3 regions of the Shewanella sp. FDAARGOS_354 genome follow, and region 2 is predicted to be linked to each of the others. Evidence: predicted binding sites of a transcription regulator. Region 2 holds the regulator's gene; each other region holds the start of a gene.
What was found. Region 2 encodes FliA, which starts transcription of late flagellar genes. Its sites were predicted from a motif close to CTAAAGNTNNNNNNNNNNNNGCCGATA; they were not measured.

Region 1 (5,857 bases), 1.1 Mb from region 2:
AGTCTCACGCCTGCGGTTTACCCGTTTCAGTTGCCTTGTCGAGCGAGGTCATCACCTCTGCTTTATTTTGCAGGTAATCCTCTAAGCCTCGTTTACGAAGGTGGCAAGCAGGGCAGTCACCACAACCATCACCGACAATGCCGTTATAACAGGTCAGGGTATGGTGGCGAACTAAATCGAGTTGCTGGTATTTATCGGCCAGCGCCCAAGTTTGGGCCTTGTTGAGCCACATTAATGGCGTGATGATCTCAAGCTTTTTATCCATGCCTTGCACCAGTGCTGATTCCATTGCACGGACAAAGTCGTGGCGACAGTCGGGATAACCCGAAAAATCGGTTTCGCAGACACCGGTAATAATCGCCTCTGCCCCTAATTGGTAGGCGTAGATCCCCGCCAAAGTCAAAAATAGGATATTACGCCCAGGCACAAAGGTATTGGGCAGGCCGTTTTCCATTAACTCGTGGGACACTGGGATCGCATCCCGGGTGAGGGCAGAAATGGCTAACTCGTTGAGTAAACTCACATCCATCACTTTATGGCTGGTGATGTTTAAGCGTTTGGCGAGGGATTTAGCCACGTCAATTTCTTCACGGTGGCGCTGTCCATAATCGAAGGTGATACCATGGACTTCATCATACTGTGTTAAGGCTTGAATAAGACAAGTTGTTGAGTCTTGTCCACCACTGAATACGACCACGACCTTTGAAACTGATGCTGACATAAGATCCACTTTAGAGTGACACAAAAATAGGGCGTAAGTGTAACCCAGGTGCTAGGGCTTGAAAACTTTTTGCTGGCGTGTGGTGACAGGCATTCGGCTCTTGGCATCACTCTGTTAGCAGCGGTAAAAACTTGCAGCTGCAGCTAAAATCCTCTATAACTGCCGCCCCAGAAAAACGGAACGCTAGTATGAATTACCCAGTCAACGAAGTCTTTGAAACTATTCAAGGTGAAGGTGTCTTTACCGGAGTACCCGCCATTTTTGTGCGTTTACAGGGCTGCCCTGTAGGCTGTGCTTGGTGTGATACGAAACAGACTTGGGATCTGCTTGAGGAAAATAAGGTGTCACCCGAACAAGTGATTACCGTCGATGGCTCCGTGGGGCGCTGGGCTAACCATACGGCGCAGAGTCTTATCGAGGCGTTCAACGCTAAGGGATATACGGCGCGCCATGTGGTGATCACTGGTGGTGAGCCTTGCATGTACGATCTGCATGAATTAACTCACACGTTCCATGCTGCCGGCTTTGCCACTCAAATCGAGACCAGTGGCACCTTTGAGGTGAAGTGCGATAAAGATACTTGGGTCACTGTCTCACCCAAGGTGAATATGAAAGGTGGTTATAAGGTGTTAGCGCAGGCCTTAACCCGCGCCAACGAGATAAAGCATCCGATAGCGACCGAACATCATATCGACGAACTCGATGAGTTACTCAAAGGGATTGATGTGTCAGGGAAAACTATTTGTCTGCAACCGATCAGCCAGAAACCAAGGGCGACGGAATTAGCCATGAAGGTGTGTATTGCCCGCAACTGGCGTTTATCGATTCAGACCCATAAGTACTTAAATATCGATTAATCGCCACTTAGTACTTAGTGCTGTGCACTCTTCTTTAACGCTCCGAAAGGGGCGTTTTTTATCAGCAAAATCTATGAATTAAAGACAATAGTTTTAACTAAGCGATAAAATAATTTTGGATAAGGTGGAGTGCTAGAAAGAAAACTTAGGGAATAAAGCGATATATAGAGCGAGATGAGAAAGAAGTGGTGGAGGGAGAAGGATTCGAACCTTCGAAGGCGGAGCCGTCAGATTTACAGTCTGATCCCTTTGGCCACTCGGGAACCCCTCCACATATTTTCTTCCGACTTTTAAGTTGCGCTTAAAAATCATCTTAAATCTTGGCCAGATTTAAGGGTAAAGCAAGTTTACAGCAGACTAACGATTGACGAACAACAGAAGATAAAAGTGGTGGAGGGAGAAGGATTCGAACCTTCGAAGGCGGAGCCGTCAGATTTACAGTCTGATCCCTTTGGCCACTCGGGAACCCCTCCACGAGTATCTTTTATAGCATCGCTAATTGTTAGTGCAAATGGTGGAGGGAGAAGGATTCGAACCTTCGAAGGCGGAGCCGTCAGATTTACAGTCTGATCCCTTTGGCCACTCGGGAACCCCTCCTCAATTGCGGCCGCCATAGTAGTCAGAAACCTTAGGCATGTAAAGTCTAAATATGAAAATTTTCCTAAAGTTCTTGTTCAACTGGTCGATTAACTGACAACGAGTTGTTTTAGCGATGTTTTTTTATGCAAATCGATGTTCCTTTAATCAATGAAGCCCAAATTGGCTCCCGCTTAAATGCGGCAATCGAACACAACAGGCGAGGTGAGTTTGCCCTGTTGCTGTCGCTATTGTCTGCTGACGCGAGGGACATGGCGCAGTTTCAATGGCAAAAAGAACTCGATACTGCCGAAAAACTACAACGTCAGTTTGAATTACCACCAAAACAAACGTTAGTGGCGGATTTATCCTCAGACAATCATATTATCGACAATAGCGCCGTGTTTATGCAGCAAGGGGCAAGAGCTTTTCAATTGCAACAGGCCTTGCGACCGGAAGCGTTAGTGATCCGAGGTGGTGAACCCATCGCCATGGCCGAAGCCTTAAGTAACTGTGAGTTTACAACTCGCTTGCGTCAGCGGGGGCAATTGCCATCTCCTCAAGTTGAAATCATGCACTTTGCCGATCAACTGGCGATCCAACGTAATTTGATCCCACGCTTAGCCAGTGCTTAGTGCTACTGAGGCTATTTATTATCAAAGGTATTATTTCGGGTAATAAGCGTGAGCAATACCAGAGTCTCTCTCATCATCATTCCCTATAATTAGTCGTTAGTGATATTAATGTTGAGTCGCTTATGTTGAGTTTTTAACATGAGACCATTAGAGAGGATAACCCTATGAAAGGTATCATTGCAGGACAAACCCCCACAGTAAACGACACATGTACCGATTGCGGCAGCTTTGTCGACATAGGCGCAGTGATTGATGAACAAGATACTGTACTTGAGTTGCAGTTTACGGGTGGCGAGGCGGAAAATGAGGCGGCAAAGATGGTTGAGCGTGCCCAGACACGTTTTCGACACACGCAAGCGAGCGTTACTCGAGGTGAAACGGGTGTGACGCTCAAACTGGTATTTGATGTCAGTGTCGAAAAAATGATTTTCCAGTTAGAGAATGGTCTATAGCGCAACCCCTGTGATACAAGTCGAGGTTAATTTGTAATAAAGTGTGGCCGATGTTGCTGTTTTAAATGTAGATAGTGTAATCTGCATCAACAAAAATAAAGATAAATAGGCTCTATTAACACGCTTCTTTAGTGTGTTAGTCGCAGCAGTACCGTTTTACCCAACACGAAGTTTTGTAGGAATCAGAGTGAAGCGACGTCAGCATCAGCATTTATTAGAGTCTTTAGTGCATTCCACGGCTAAACAGCAGGGTGATTTTACTAAGACCGCAGAGTTAGCCACTGAGCTACTTTGCCAAAATTTAGCCGTTTCTCTGGTGTCGGTTTGGATTTTTTCCGCCGACCAATCGAGCCAATCCCTAGTGGCGCAATTTGGCGCTATGCCCCTACAAGACACTCATCGTCCTTCGCAGTTGCAGACGCTGCCACGCTATTTAGATGAACTCAAAAATCATCGCCATATCGATGCGAGTAATACGCTTATCGATCCGCGTTTGACAGAGTTAGTCGATAACTATTTTATCCCTCGGCAAATTTTATCTAGCCTCGAGATTGGCATTCGCATTAATGGCCATCTCGAAGGGGTGCTTTGCCTCGAGCGAGCGCAACTGACTCACCATTGGCACGACAGCGAAATTCACCTTGCCTGCCAAATGGCCGATCAACTGGCCCTCACGCTGGCCACCAAACATACCTACGATAAAGAAGAGCGCTTAAGCCTGTTTCGCTGTGCCACCGAGCAGTCTCGCCAGATGAGCATGCTGATTAACCTGCACACCGAAAAAGTGGAATACGTGAACCAAGCCCACGAGGAGATCACTGGCTTAGCGCGTGAAAAAAGCATAGGCACCAATTTACGCGAGTTAAGTTTCTTTAAGCAGCACAGTGAATTAGCCGAGCAGACCTTGGCTAAAATTTTCAGAGGCGAGCAGGCTAAAGGCGAAGTGCAATTTAATCGAGCCGATGGCAGTCGCTACTGGCTCAAGTATGTGGTCAGCCAATTTATCACCGATCGCGGCAATCATTACGCTTTAGTGTCGGGTGAAGAAAGTACGGATGAGCATAACTACAAAGCGGAGTTGGAACGTCTGGCGTGGCGTTGTAGCTTGACTGGACTTAACAATCGCAGTCACTTTAATCGAGTGCTCGAGCGAACAACACATGGGCTACTGTTGCTAGTCGATTTAGTCGCCTTTAAACGTTTCAACGATACCTATGGCCACGAAAATGGCGACAGCTTGCTGATTGAAATTGGCCGGCGCTTAAAACATTTTTCGGAAATTAATAAGGCAACCGAAATTGCCCGCGTCGGTAGCGACGAGTTTGCCGTGTTGCTCACCGATGATAACGCGGTTTACGATCTGGATTATTTCAGTACCCGCCTATATCAGCATTTAGCCATGCCGATTTTAATCGGTCGTGAGCAAATCGAACCTAAACCCGCACTGGCGGTTGTCGATATCGCCTCGGTGGCCAATCTGTTTGCGCCGCTGACCTGCGCCGATATTGCGGTGCAATACGCAAAGAAGAAAAAGGGTACAGCTATTCAAGTGTTTAACAGCACCTTGCTCAGTGCCTTTAAGGAAGATGCGCAAATCGAGCGTGATTTACATAGCGCGATTCGCGGTCGTCAATTCGAACTTTATTATCAGCCCTTACGGGATCTGGAGCAGAAAACCTATATCGGTGCCGAAGCCCTGATCCGTTGGCATCACCCGAAAAAAGGTGTGCTGTATCCCGGCGCCTTTATCGATATTGCCGAGCAATCTGGGATGATAAATGCCATTGGCAGTTGGGTGCTGGAGGCCGCGTGCCGACAATTGAATATATGGCAGCACCATAATGCCGATTTAAGCATGCATGTTAACGTGTCGGCGCGGCAGTTTTTTAGCGGAAACCTGTATGAGCAAGTCTGGCAACTGCTGACGCGCTATCGTTTAAAGCCTAAAACCCTGATCCTTGAGATCACCGAGACGGAATTGATGGGCGACATTCGCCATGCCACGCTCTTATGTCAGGAATTGGCAGAGCTGGGTGTGGGGCTGGCCATAGATGACTTTGGTACGGGTTACAGCTCGATGCGCTATCTTAAACAATTCCCGATCAGTAAGTTAAAAATCGACCGCTCCTTTATCTCCGATCTCGCCATTAGCCGCGAAAGCCAAGAAATCGTCTCGGCCATTATTGCGATGGCGAGTGCGCTCAATATTTCCTTGACCGCAGAAGGGGTAGAAACCGTTGAGCAGGAGGCGTTTTTAGCCAAGAGTTTGTGTCATCAGGCACAGGGATATTTATACAGTCCAGCCCTGCGAGAACCCGAGTTTGCGCAGTTTTTGCTGGCCGCGAAACAATCGAGTTTTATCGCCCACTAAACCAGATGTTCGTATTGATGTGATGAAAAAATAAAGGCAATCAATTGATTGCCTTTATTTTATGAGTCGATTGTTTTATGAATCGATAGTTTTATGAGTCGAAACTGTCATCAACAACAACTATCGTGTTAAGCAGCACTGTTTAAATTTCTTACCACTCTGGCAAATACAGGGATCGTTGCGCCCAGGGCGTTTGGCCTGCATTTGTTGTCCTTGGGTATAGTACCAACGGCCCTGTTCAAATA
Region 2 (5,857 bases):
GCCGCAGCAGATGTGGCAGGAGTGGGAGTCGGTTTCGCAGATTCCACTTTTGCAACAGCTTTGGCTGGTGCCCCACCTTTTCCATGAAGTTCGTCGAGTAAACGCTCAAATTCATCGTCAGTAATTTCGTCTGAATCGACAGCAACAGCAGTTGGTGTTGGTGTTGGTGTTGGTGTTGACACTGGCACAGCAACAGTTTCAACCTTAGGCTGAGGTGATATAGGTGTATCTACTTTGCCATTAAATTTTCCTGAACCATGAAGCTCATCAAGCAGGGCTTCAAACTCATCGTCAGTGATATCATCACCCGAGCTGGTAGCTTGTTGTACTTTGGGCTTGGCTGTATTTGATACAGAGGGAGTTGACGCAGTGGGTACTGCCACAGCATCAGCATTAGTAGTGTTAGTCACACCGGGACCTTTTCCACTACCGTGCAGTGCATCAAGCAAAGCCTCAAACTCCGCTTCATTAATCTCATCAATACTTGAGTTTGAAGAACTCACAGCCTCAACAGGCATCTCTTCAACTGCGACAACGTCAACAACAGTTTCAATAACGGGCTCGGGCTCAGCAATAGATTCAGGCTCTGGCGCACTTTGTCCCAATTCTGACGGCAGAGGCTCACCAGAACTAAGTAACTTTAATTTTGCAAGTAATGCAGCATCAGCAGGATCTTGTTGCTCTCCCTGCTGGGTTTGAGCAAACATGGTGTTAATCGCATCAACAGCCTGAAGAATAATATCCATTAATTCTGCTGTGACACTGCGCTTGCCAGTACGCAATAAATCGAATGTGTTTTCTGCCTCATGGCAGACATCAACCATGGGAGTCAAACTTAGGAAACCTGCGCCGCCCTTTACGGTGTGAAACCCCCTAAAAATGGCATTTAGCAAGTCAGTATCATCAGGATTATTCTCAAGGGCAACAAGCTGCTCTTGAAGCAACTCTAATATTTCCCCCGCCTCGATTAAAAAGTCCTGGAGTATCTCTTCATCTACATCAAAGGCCATCAAATTGACTCCCAGTTAGAAACCCAGACTCGATAGCAGATCATCCACTTCGTCTTGACCTGTTACTACATCTTGACGAAGCTCGGCATTCATTATCGGCCCTTCAGCTTCAATATTATTTTTCTGAGTAATCTGACTCTCAATTATTGGCTGCTCACCAAACACCGTCAGCATAGACACCAGATTACTTTCAACTTCCATCACTAGATCGATTACCCTGCGGATCATTTGTCCAGTCAGGTCTTGAAAATCCTGCGCCATCAATATTTGGTTGAGCAATTCGCGTAATCGGTTTGAGTCCAATTCACTTCGCGACATCAAATGCTGAACGTTATGGCAAAGCACCTTAAAATCACTGAGGGCAATTTCACGACGCATTAATTTGTCCCACGATGGCATCACTTGTTGGATGTTCGCGGTTAATGCATTCGCTAACGGCAAGCACTCCTCAACAGCATCCATAGTCTTATTTGCAGCTTGTTCAGTCATGTCAATGACATAACTTAGCCGTTCCTTAGCATCGGGTATTTCTGTATTGGCTAACTCAACTAACCGATTATCGATTTGGAAATCCATAAGAGCGCTATGCAATTGGCGAGTGAGTTTGCCTACCTCATCAAAAAGTTCCCTCTGAAGAGGAGCTGCCAGTTCTCTTAATAAATCATCAGCTTGATTTTGTTCATTCGCGCTTAACAGTTCGACTAAACGCTGAGCATGCTCGAGCGTGATGAGCCCTGATGTATGTGACTTCATAGCTCATCCCTGCTTAAGCGAGTCGTTCAAATATTTTATCTAGCTTCTCTTTCAATGTTGCTGCGGTAAAAGGCTTTACCACATACCCATTCACACCCGCTTGTGCAGCAGCAATAATTTGTTCACGTTTTGCCTCGGCAGTGACCATTAATACCGGTAGATGCTTCAAGGAGTCATCGGCCCTAATGGCTTTAAGTAAATCGATACCCTGCATGCCTGGCATATTCCAGTCTGTAACGACAAAATCAAAATCGCCTTTTTGCAACATTGGCAAGGCGGTTGAGCCATCGTCCGCTTCCTGGGTGTTGTTAAAGCCCAAGTCTCGCAACAAGTTCTTGATGATACGTCTCATTGTCGAAAAGTCATCAACGATGAGAATCTTCATATTCTTGTCCAAGGTTTCCTCCGGTGAGCTGACATTCAGTGCTCAATTAATAATTATACTTATGTCCAATGCTTGAGTTTGCCTTTGAGTCGCAACATTGCCTGACTTAATATCTGGCTAACACGCGATTCGCTTACCTCAAGAATGGCGCCAATCTCTTTTAAATTCAATGCTTCATCGTAGTATAACGATAGCACTAGCGCGTCCCTTTCGGGCAATAATTTTATCGCCTCAACAAGTGCAGAATGAAACTGGGTTTCTGCCAAGACCTCAAACGTACCATCGCTAATATCATCGCTTGTAGTGAGTATATCCTGTGATACGCCTAAGTCTTCTATCCCTATGATTTTACCAACAGAAACATCGTTAAGAATATGATGGTACTCATCGAGCGTCATATCAAGTTTTTCTGCAATTTCTGTGTCGCGCGCATCACGACCTAGCACTTGCTCTAATTCATCAATAGCTTGGGCAACTCGACGATTATTTCGGTGGACAGAACGAGGAACCCAATCGCCACGGCGGATTTCATCCAACATGGCGCCACGGATCCTTATGCCGGCGAAGGTTTCAAACTTTGCACCTTTACCGCCATCAAACTTAGATGATGCTTCTAATAATCCCATCATCCCCGCCTGTAGCAGGTCATCTAACTGCACAGAGGCAGGTAATCTGGCGAGCAAGTGATGTGCAATTCTTTTAACCAACGGTGCATACTGTTCAACGATTGACGTTTTATTGTCTAAACAAGTATACGCTGCGGCTTTATTCACTCGTTTTTTCCTCTTGAAAATCTGGTCGTTGAACTAAGCGCTCAACGAAAAACTCCAAATGCCCACCAGGTTGCTGTGGTACTGGCCAGCTCATAATTTTATTCGCTAGGCCTTGGTAAGCAATTGCAGCGGGAGACTTAGGATAAGCTTCAACCACTAACTTTTGCTTGCGAACCGATTTACGCAAATTTTCATCAAATGGAATGGTCGCAACTAATTCAAGTGCCACGTCCAAGAATCTGTCGGTCACTTTACTGAGTTTAGCAAACAATTCCATACCTTCGCGTAAACTACGCACCATATTTGCAACAATTTTAAAGCGGAAGACGCCGTGTTCACGGCTGAGGATTTTGATTAACGCATAGGCGTCAGTAATAGACGTTGGTTCGTCACAAACAACAACCAACACATCCTGTGACGCGCGGGAGAAACTGAGTACCATGTCAGAAATCCCCGCGGCAGTATCCACGATGAGAATATCAAACTGGGTGCGCATCTCACTGAAAGCACGAATTAAGCCCGCATGTTGCGCAGGACTTAGCTCTACCATTCCCTGAGTACCCGATGTGGCTGGCACAATCCCAATACCTTTAGGCCCCCGGACAATAATGTCATCTAACTCAGCATCGCCAGACAATACATGGGAAAGGTTACGTTCAGCACGGATCCCTAACATGACATCGACGTTTGCTAAGCCAAGGTCAGCATCAAGCACTAAGACACGCTTGCCCTTCTCGGCTAATGCTACGGCAGTATTGATGGATACGCTGGTTTTACCCACACCACCTTTACCACCCGTAACCGCGATTACTTTCACTTTTTCGTTATAGGGTTGATTCATCATACGTAAACCACTTGCTTGATCCAGGGTCATAACTCTACTCAAATGCACAGGTCATATTATCTGACCACGCTGTGTCTGGTAACGATTGTTGTTCTGTGTTTTCTAAGGCCGCTAATGCTTGCTCAGCGAGCATCAAAGTATCAGCAACTTTCATATCTTCGGGCACTCGCTGCCCATCCGTAACATAACTTAATGGCAATCCACTTTGGATCAACACACTTAATGCGCCCGCTAACGACACAGATTCATCAAGTTTGGTGAGTACAACACCAGATAAGGGAATGCGTTTAAAGTGATTTACAGCATCTTGCAGCACGCGGCGCTGTCCTGTGGCAGACAGTACCAGATAACTGCGGATAGGTATTCTGCTATTTGCAGTTAAATTATCAAGTTGCTGGTAAAGCCGCATATCTCGTTGGCCCATACCCGCGGTATCTATCAATACTAGCTTGCGATTTCTAAACTGATACAGAATTTGCTCTAGTTCAGCAAGGTCATGGGCTTGTTTGACTGGGCAGCCCATGATTTTGCCATAGGTGGCCAATTGCTCATAGGCGCCAATACGATAATGATCTGTGGTAATCAATGCCACTTGGTCAGCACCATGGTGAGCAGCAAAGCGTGCGGCCAGTTTAGCCAAGGAAGTGGTTTTCCCCACACCAGTGGGACCAACTAATGCCACAACACCGCCTTGCTTAACAATATCATCACCTTGATTATCAAGCATATTAGCAAGACTTTGCGGCAGTGCACGAACTAATTCTGCAGGAGTATAGTGTTGGCTCAGCGCAGCTAATTTGTTTGCCACCGCTGGTGAAAACTCGGCCTCCAACAACTTTGACTCCAGCATGGCACCGACAGGGTCGATACGCTTTTTATGCTCAGTCATCAATGCTGAAACCTGATGGGTCAACAAATTACGTAAGGATGATAACTCGTCGCGCATGGCTTCAAGATCGGCATTTTGCTTTTGCGAACTCTGTGACTTTTTATCGAAGGGATTGCCCATATCACGGCGCTCAGCTTTAGGCGCAGCTGCGGTGGCTTGTAATCCTTTAGCCCATGCAGGAAGCTCAGCATCTTGTTGTTGATGCGTGAGTTGTTGGTTTAAACGATTTTGTTGCTTCTCAAGCAAGGCTTGGAGTGAGTCCGCTGGCGCCGAGGGTTTTAGCTTAGTTTCAGCGCGGATCGGCGCTTTGGCGCCGAGCGAAACTAAGTCATCACTCACATCCATAAAGGTCGGAGTGGCAGCAGGCGCTTTCGCTTTTGGCTCGTCGTAGTCAACGGCAGCGACAATCTCAATACCGCCGTTCACCTTTTTATTGGACATAATCACCGCATCGGAGCCGAGCGTGTCCTTCACTTGGGCCAGTGCAGCACGCATGTCTTTGGCAAAAAAACGTTTAATCTTCACTTATGCGTCCTCTACTGGCCGACGGCAGATACGATGCGTATTTGCTTTTCATCGGGGATTTCTTGGTAAGAAATCACTCTGAGATTAGGAATAGTATATTTAACAAAGCGAGACAGGGTCGCACGTAACATACCAGACGTTAGCAAAATGGCAGGCTGTCCGACCATTTCTTGCTTTTGAGCGGCATCCGCTAAGGATTGTTGCATACGCTCCGCAAGACCTGGCTCGATATTGGGGCCATCGCCACCCGTTGCTTGCATTGATTGATGCAACATCTGTTCCAACTCTGGCGCCAAAGTTATGACAGGGATTTCGAGTTCAGGGCCAGAGATCTCTTGAACGATCATGCGCTTCAATGCGATACGCACCGCCGCTGTTAACACTTCAGTATCGTTACTCTTAGTGCCGTATTCTAACAAAGTTTGCACTATGGTACGCAAGTCTCTGACAGAAACTCCTTCATTTAATAGGTTTTGCATCACTTTTACGACATTTCCGAGCGGCATCACATCAGGAATAAAGCCATCCACCAACTTAGGCGAGTGTTTAGCAAGCATATCCATCAGTTGTTGCACTTCTTCGTAGCCTAAAAGTTTTGCTGCATTATTCGTCAATATTTGGCTGATATGAGTTGCCACTACCGTCGCGGCATCCACTACCGTATACCCTAAGGTTTGG
Region 3 (5,857 bases), 2.3 Mb from region 2:
GCATGTGCAGACTGTGCAACCGATATTAACCCAATTAAAGCGGCACAAGTTACCCATTTCATTCGCGATTTCTCCTCAAAATGATGACGTCAAACGTGAGTCGTTCTTAGATTAAAAATGATAATAGTTATCAGTTTCGCAAGAGTAATTGATCGACTTGAGGAGAGCAATAGTTAGTATAACTTTTTGTTTTTAATGAATTTAAGATATAAAAAGGCAAATTATCTCAAACCAAACTAAACTGAATCTTAATTTTTAAAAATAGTTGGGAGGTATTATGTTTAGCATGCTACTACTCTTCATTACTATTCTTGGACTAGTGATATTTATGACCTACCAAAATAGTCAAAAGCAGCACAAGTCGTTTGCCAAAACCACGAGTTTGGCAAAACGAGCAAAGCACGGAACGACGATATTGAATGCCTTCCACTGCGTGAGTATTGAAAATGAAGCAAATTGCTGCAAACAGGTCGATGCAATTAAAGGAAAACGCTTCCTGTCAAAAGAAGCGCCTGAAATTCCAATCAAAGGCTGCACCCAAAGCCAATGTCAGTGCCACTATAAACACTATGACGATAGGCGCCAAGCTGGTAACGATCGCCGAGTTGACTACGGCATGACTAAAGAGCTCTTCGGCGCATTTGGTGAACATAATCGCCGAGATAAGCCTAAAGGCCGGCGCTTAACCGACCATTGACAATATTTATTGTGGGCGAGTATCTACAAACGCAGGTAAATCACGCATTTCGCTAAACCAGATCGCAGTCGCTGGAGCAACTTTACGCCAATCGAGTTCAGGGTGTCTGAAATCCATATAATCCAACAAACAGATTAACGCTAACTGTGGTGCTTGTATGGTTGCTTGAGTAATCACGCTCTGATGCTCCATCTGCATCAACCCACGCAGCAGAGCCTGCTCAAAACGTGATGTCCAAAAAGCTGATCTCACCCCCTCATCTTCACGCATTTGCTCTTGGCGCAACTTCACCGCGCTATCAATTAATCCCTTGATCATCGAGTACTGGCACTGCAATACCCAGTTATAAGGTTGACCGCCAAACATTTCCTGTGAACCTAATTCTGCGTCCAGATAACGCATAATCACTTCGCTATCGAAAATAGGCACGCCATCATTCGTGATCAGGCAAGGAATCTGACCTAACGGATTAACATCAAGCAACTGTGCCGTATTTTCCATTGGATTAACGAGAACTTCTTCAATATCTTTAATCCCTAAATAACGGATTAAGCTACGAACACAGCGAGCATAGGGTGACGCAAGGGAGCAGAGCAACTTCATCAAAAAATCCTTCTAAACGACAACTATAAAGCAACGAATACGTTGGTAACGGATGCTAAACACTCTCATTATTACCAATATTTTTCTACGGTAATTTGCCCAGGAGCACGGCGTAAATTTTTCGAGAGCCCCTTATCAAGCAATGCCGCTTGGGCGCCGCTAATCATCCCAGGATTACCGCAAATCATCACCTGGGAATCCGCAGCACTTAAGGTTAATCCGACTTTCCGCTCGATTTCACCCGAGACTAAGCCATCGGGGATACGACATTGCAATGCGTCATCAAGCTTTTCACGGGTCACAGTTAAACACAGGATAAACTGATCTGGATATTGCATCGAATAAGCCTTTAGTTTATCGAGGTAGGCTAAATCTTTAGCTTCGCGCACACCATAGACAAGCACAATTTTCTCAAAACGCTGCCAAGGTTCGGCGGTATCCAGCATGGATAAGAATGGCCCGATGGCCGTACCTGTGGCTAAAAACCATAAATGCCGACCTTGTAATTCTCCCTTTGGGATCTCATCTAAGGTCATAAAACCCGTTGCCGTTGGAGTGATTTCTATTTCATCACCGATGGTAAGATTCTGTAATTGTGGGGATAACTGGCCATCCTCTACAGCAACAGCCAAAATCTCGGCATAGGGTTTATCGGGAGAATTAACAAGGGAATAAGCTCTAGCGATACGCTTATCATCTTGCAGTTGACTGAGTTTAATAAATTGACCGGGAATAAAGGGAGCTAACTCGACCGCTATCCGCAGTGAAAATAACTTGTCGTTCCAATCAATACGTTCAATAACGCGTCCCCTAGTCCACATAACTCGCCCTCAAGCAAAACGTTAAATAGGCTCCTAGCATAGACGGTTATTCACACAACAAAAACCCCTTATTGTAAGGGGCTTAAGAGTTAAGATATGCAGGATTAAATTAAGTGTTAGTCGCTTGAGTCTCATTTGATTTTTTATTAAAACTGTCCCTAAAGGCCTGTAATCCTTCTTGAACGAGCCCATAGGTTTTATCCACACCATCGGCAATATCGCCCTGCAACACTTTAAGACCAGATAAAATATCCCTCGCCTCTTTAAAGCCATTATCGATAGCGCCACCAATGATGGTCATAAAGCTGTCGAGCTGTTCGTCAAAACTCATATTCGAATTTTGCTGCTGATGAACACTAAAAAATTGCGTCGCGAAACTCACAATACGATCGGCAGTGGCCTCGGGGGACGTATCGACACCGTTATCATAGGCGGTTTGAATCGCGTTCTCGCCCATAGAAGGAGCTAACTCTTTGTTTATCGCTTCGATTGCTGCGCGATAAAGCAAGGTCATAGATTGATCACCCGACTTTAGGCTTACATCTTCCTGCGCCGATAGAATTGCTTGATTCATTAACTGCTTACTAGTTTGCTGCGCCGTCTGTTTAGAGGTGGCATCCACATTTTTCGTCTTATCACTATTTGCCGCGTTTTCAGCATATTTACTGTGGGTCGAAGAAGTGCTCTGTACCTGTGCAGGGTTATTGATTTCCATGATGCTAGTCCACTCAACTTGGGGGAGACTTAATTATCGACCAAAATTTGAGCAACTTTAGCAATTTTATAAATTGCAGTACCATTCATACTTAATGCGATGATACAAATAGAGAATAGGTTTGTTTATTCAATACCATCCTAACCCCACTCTTGCACACGCCCATAAAATAAGGATATAAGGCATGGCAATCGCCCAGTATGTACATGGTTTTTTGCGGCATAATCGAAGAATCGGTTTCAATTCAGGAACGCTAATACAATCATTACTGATAAGTCTGCTATTCTTCGCCAGCATTGGACTTAGTCCGATCAATCAAGCTATTGCCGATAATCGATTAATCATTATCGTAAGACATGCAGAAAAAGCTGATGAGCCCGCAGGCGATCCTCCCCTTTCAGCCAGTGGCAATATACGTGCTCAGGCGCTTATCAGCGCCTTAAAACGTACCCCCATTTCACAGCTGATTGCGACTCAATATCAAAGAACTCAGCAAACCTTATTACCGATTTCAACGGAACGGCATTTACCGATTACTGTGCTCGAGGCAAAAAAACCTCTCGAAACCCATATCCAACATATTGTTGAACAAGTACATGCGGTTAAAGGTAACAGCTTAATTGCAGGGCACTCCAACACCGTGCCACTTATCATCAAGGCTCTCGGTGGACCAGACATTCCCAACATCAGTGAAGATGATTACAGCCAGTTGTTTTTACTTTCTATTAATGATGGACAAGCTGCCAGCTTGATCTCCACCCGCTACGGCAATGAATAGAGGATAACAAGATGCACGAATTGAATTGGTTTATGTGGGGACTAGATCTCTTATCTGGGCTGTTTTTAATCATTATCGGTTTTGGCGCTCTAGCCATTGTCTACATGTACTTTGCTGACAAATTGCAAACCAAACAGGCAGTACGCCATAACTATCCTGTGATTGGTCGTTTTAGATATTTATTTGAGAAACAAGGTGAATTTTTCAGACAATACTTTTTTGCCCAGGACAGGGAAGAACTCCCCTTTAACCGCGCAGAACGAAGCTGGGTATATAGAGCGGCTAAAAATGTCGATAGAACGATAGCATTTGGCTCGACCCGGCCCTTGGACACGACAGGTACGATTATGTTTATGAATACCGCCTTTCCGACCCAAGATGAGGACATTACACCCATTCATCCGCTAACTATTGGCGCCGATTGCCGCGAACCTTACACCACAAATACCATTTGCCACATCTCTGCCATGAGCTTTGGCGCTCTGTCCCGCCCCGCTATCACCGCCTTATCCCATGGTGCGGCGCAGGCAGGTTGTTGGTTAAATACAGGTGAAGGCGGTTTAAGCCCTTATCATTTAAAGGGCGGCTGTGATTTAGTCTTTCAAATCGGCACCGCCAAATATGGCGTTCGTAACGAGCACGGCCATTTAGACGATAACAAACTCAAAACAATTGCAGCGCACCCTCAAGTCAAAATGTTTGAAATCAAAATGAGTCAAGGTGCAAAACCCGGTAAAGGTGGCATCCTACCTGGCGTAAAAGTGACAGAGGAAATCGCCCATATTCGCGGTATTCCACAGGGACAAGATTCCATCAGTCCCAACGGTCATATCGAGTTTAAAAATGTTGGCGATATTCTGGATATGATTGCCAGAGTGCGCGAAGTAACGGGTAAACCCACAGGAATAAAAGCCGTACTCGGCGACATAACATGGCTTGAAGATTTTTGCGATGAAATTGAACGTCGTGGAGAAGCATCTGCTCCAGACTTTTTCACCTTAGATAGCGCCGATGGTGGAACAGGTGCCGCGCCGCAACCTTTAATGGATTGTGTTGGCCTACCGCTAAAAGAAAGTCTACCTATTTTGGTCAATATATTGATTCAACGTGGACTGCGTAAACGTATCAAAGTGATCGCCTCTGGTAAACTCATCGTCCCTTCACGGGTTGCTTGGGCACTCGCCTTAGGCGCCGACTTTATCGCCTCAGCCCGTGGGAATATGTTCGCCTTAGGCTGTATTCAAGCATTGCAATGCAACAAGGACACTTGTCCCACTGGAATTACCACACACAATAAAAAACTTCAGCAAGGACTTGATCCAAAAGATAAATCTAACCGAGTTGCCAATTATAACCATAATCTACACCACGACTTGGCGCTAATAGCCCATGCATGTGGGGTAACAGAACCAAGGCAGCTCAAACCTTCCCATGTGCGGATTGTACTTGAAAGTGGCTTGTCGGTTTCACTGGATAAATATTATTCCCATATCAATCAATAATTAATAAATTTCCAGCGCATAACATACGACTTTCATCTAAAGTTAATTCAGCAATAACTAATTTGAATGTGTATCACAAAAGGAGTAAAATCCGTGATACACGCATTGAATTAAACCATTTCATATTTATTGTTAAGGAAACACTGTGAAATCTAGCTTTGTAAGCCAAATGTCTGACAGCAAAACTGCCAGCACAAGCTGTAAGAGCTGTAATCGCTTAACAGAGATCGAAGGCGAGCTGTTGTGTTTTCGTGAAGGTCAAGTCATTCGTCTGAAACGAATTGACGACTCGACCAATAAATTCAATCTGCTGTGTGAAGGTTGGAAGGCTGGAAAACCCAAGGGGATATAATTTTATATATCCTATTATTCTGCTTAACAAACACCATGAATATCAGCGTTATATTCATTCGTTCCACGAATAATCCCAGCCAGTCCCATATCTAGATTCAGTTTGGCCAGCGTTAACCGTCTTGTTGTCACTTTCAGACCTGCATTGAGCTCAGCATGAATTCGTTGTAGCGAATCATAATCTACACCGCGCTTTTGAAGCGTTGCCATAATCGCAAACCAGTCTGTGCTGACTTTCTCTTCTCTGCCTTCAATATTGACTCTTAATGCCATATTTTCCATGCCAAGCACCTCTTATGATTATTTGCTTGGATTCGAGTATAGAGAGCCTTAGCTGAATAAAAACTGAATTGTCGCAACGCTATTAGACTTACAGCAAACGCTTTTGAT

Region 1: a site for FliA is predicted at 2,240-2,266, ahead of CEQ32_RS05325 (VC2046/SO_2500 family protein). Genes of this name have one in related genera too.
Region 3: a site for FliA is predicted at 2,871-2,897, ahead of CEQ32_RS12640 (DUF5610 domain-containing protein). Genes of this name have one in related genera too.

The regions. Positions count from the first base shown of each region.
Region 1 covers NZ_CP022089.2:1,165,728-1,171,584, reverse strand. The annotation lists gene rrtA (rhombosortase) at 1-8, opposite strand, end outside; gene queC (7-cyano-7-deazaguanine synthase QueC) at 5-721, opposite strand; gene queE (7-carboxy-7-deazaguanine synthase QueE) at 910-1,578, shown strand; tRNA gene CEQ32_RS05340 (tRNA-Tyr) at 1,765-1,849, opposite strand; tRNA gene CEQ32_RS05335 (tRNA-Tyr) at 1,967-2,051, opposite strand; tRNA gene CEQ32_RS05330 (tRNA-Tyr) at 2,091-2,175, opposite strand; gene CEQ32_RS05325 (VC2046/SO_2500 family protein) at 2,301-2,789, shown strand; gene CEQ32_RS05320 (DUF406 family protein) at 2,954-3,241, shown strand; gene CEQ32_RS05315 (putative bifunctional diguanylate cyclase/phosphodiesterase) at 3,429-5,612, shown strand; gene CEQ32_RS05310 (YchJ family protein) at 5,733-5,857, opposite strand, start outside.
Region 2 covers NZ_CP022089.2:63,086-68,942, reverse strand. The annotation lists gene CEQ32_RS00355 (chemotaxis protein CheA) at 1-1,010, opposite strand, end outside; gene CEQ32_RS00350 (protein phosphatase CheZ) at 1,026-1,763, opposite strand; gene cheY (chemotaxis response regulator CheY) at 1,777-2,160, opposite strand; gene CEQ32_RS00340 (RNA polymerase sigma factor FliA) at 2,208-2,921, opposite strand; gene CEQ32_RS00335 (MinD/ParA family protein) at 2,914-3,795, opposite strand; gene flhF (flagellar biosynthesis protein FlhF) at 3,800-5,179, opposite strand; gene flhA (flagellar biosynthesis protein FlhA) at 5,191-5,857, opposite strand, start outside.
Region 3 covers NZ_CP022089.2:2,804,101-2,809,957, forward strand. The annotation lists gene CEQ32_RS12620 (Fe(3+) ABC transporter substrate-binding protein) at 1-62, opposite strand, end outside; gene CEQ32_RS12625 (hypothetical protein) at 278-697, shown strand; gene CEQ32_RS12630 (glutathione S-transferase N-terminal domain-containing protein) at 704-1,300, opposite strand; gene CEQ32_RS12635 (ferredoxin--NADP reductase) at 1,372-2,121, opposite strand; gene CEQ32_RS12640 (DUF5610 domain-containing protein) at 2,231-2,836, opposite strand; gene CEQ32_RS12645 (phosphoglycerate mutase family protein) at 3,021-3,614, shown strand; gene CEQ32_RS12650 (FMN-binding glutamate synthase family protein) at 3,626-5,116, shown strand; gene CEQ32_RS12655 (hypothetical protein) at 5,262-5,468, shown strand; gene CEQ32_RS12660 (hypothetical protein) at 5,492-5,749, opposite strand.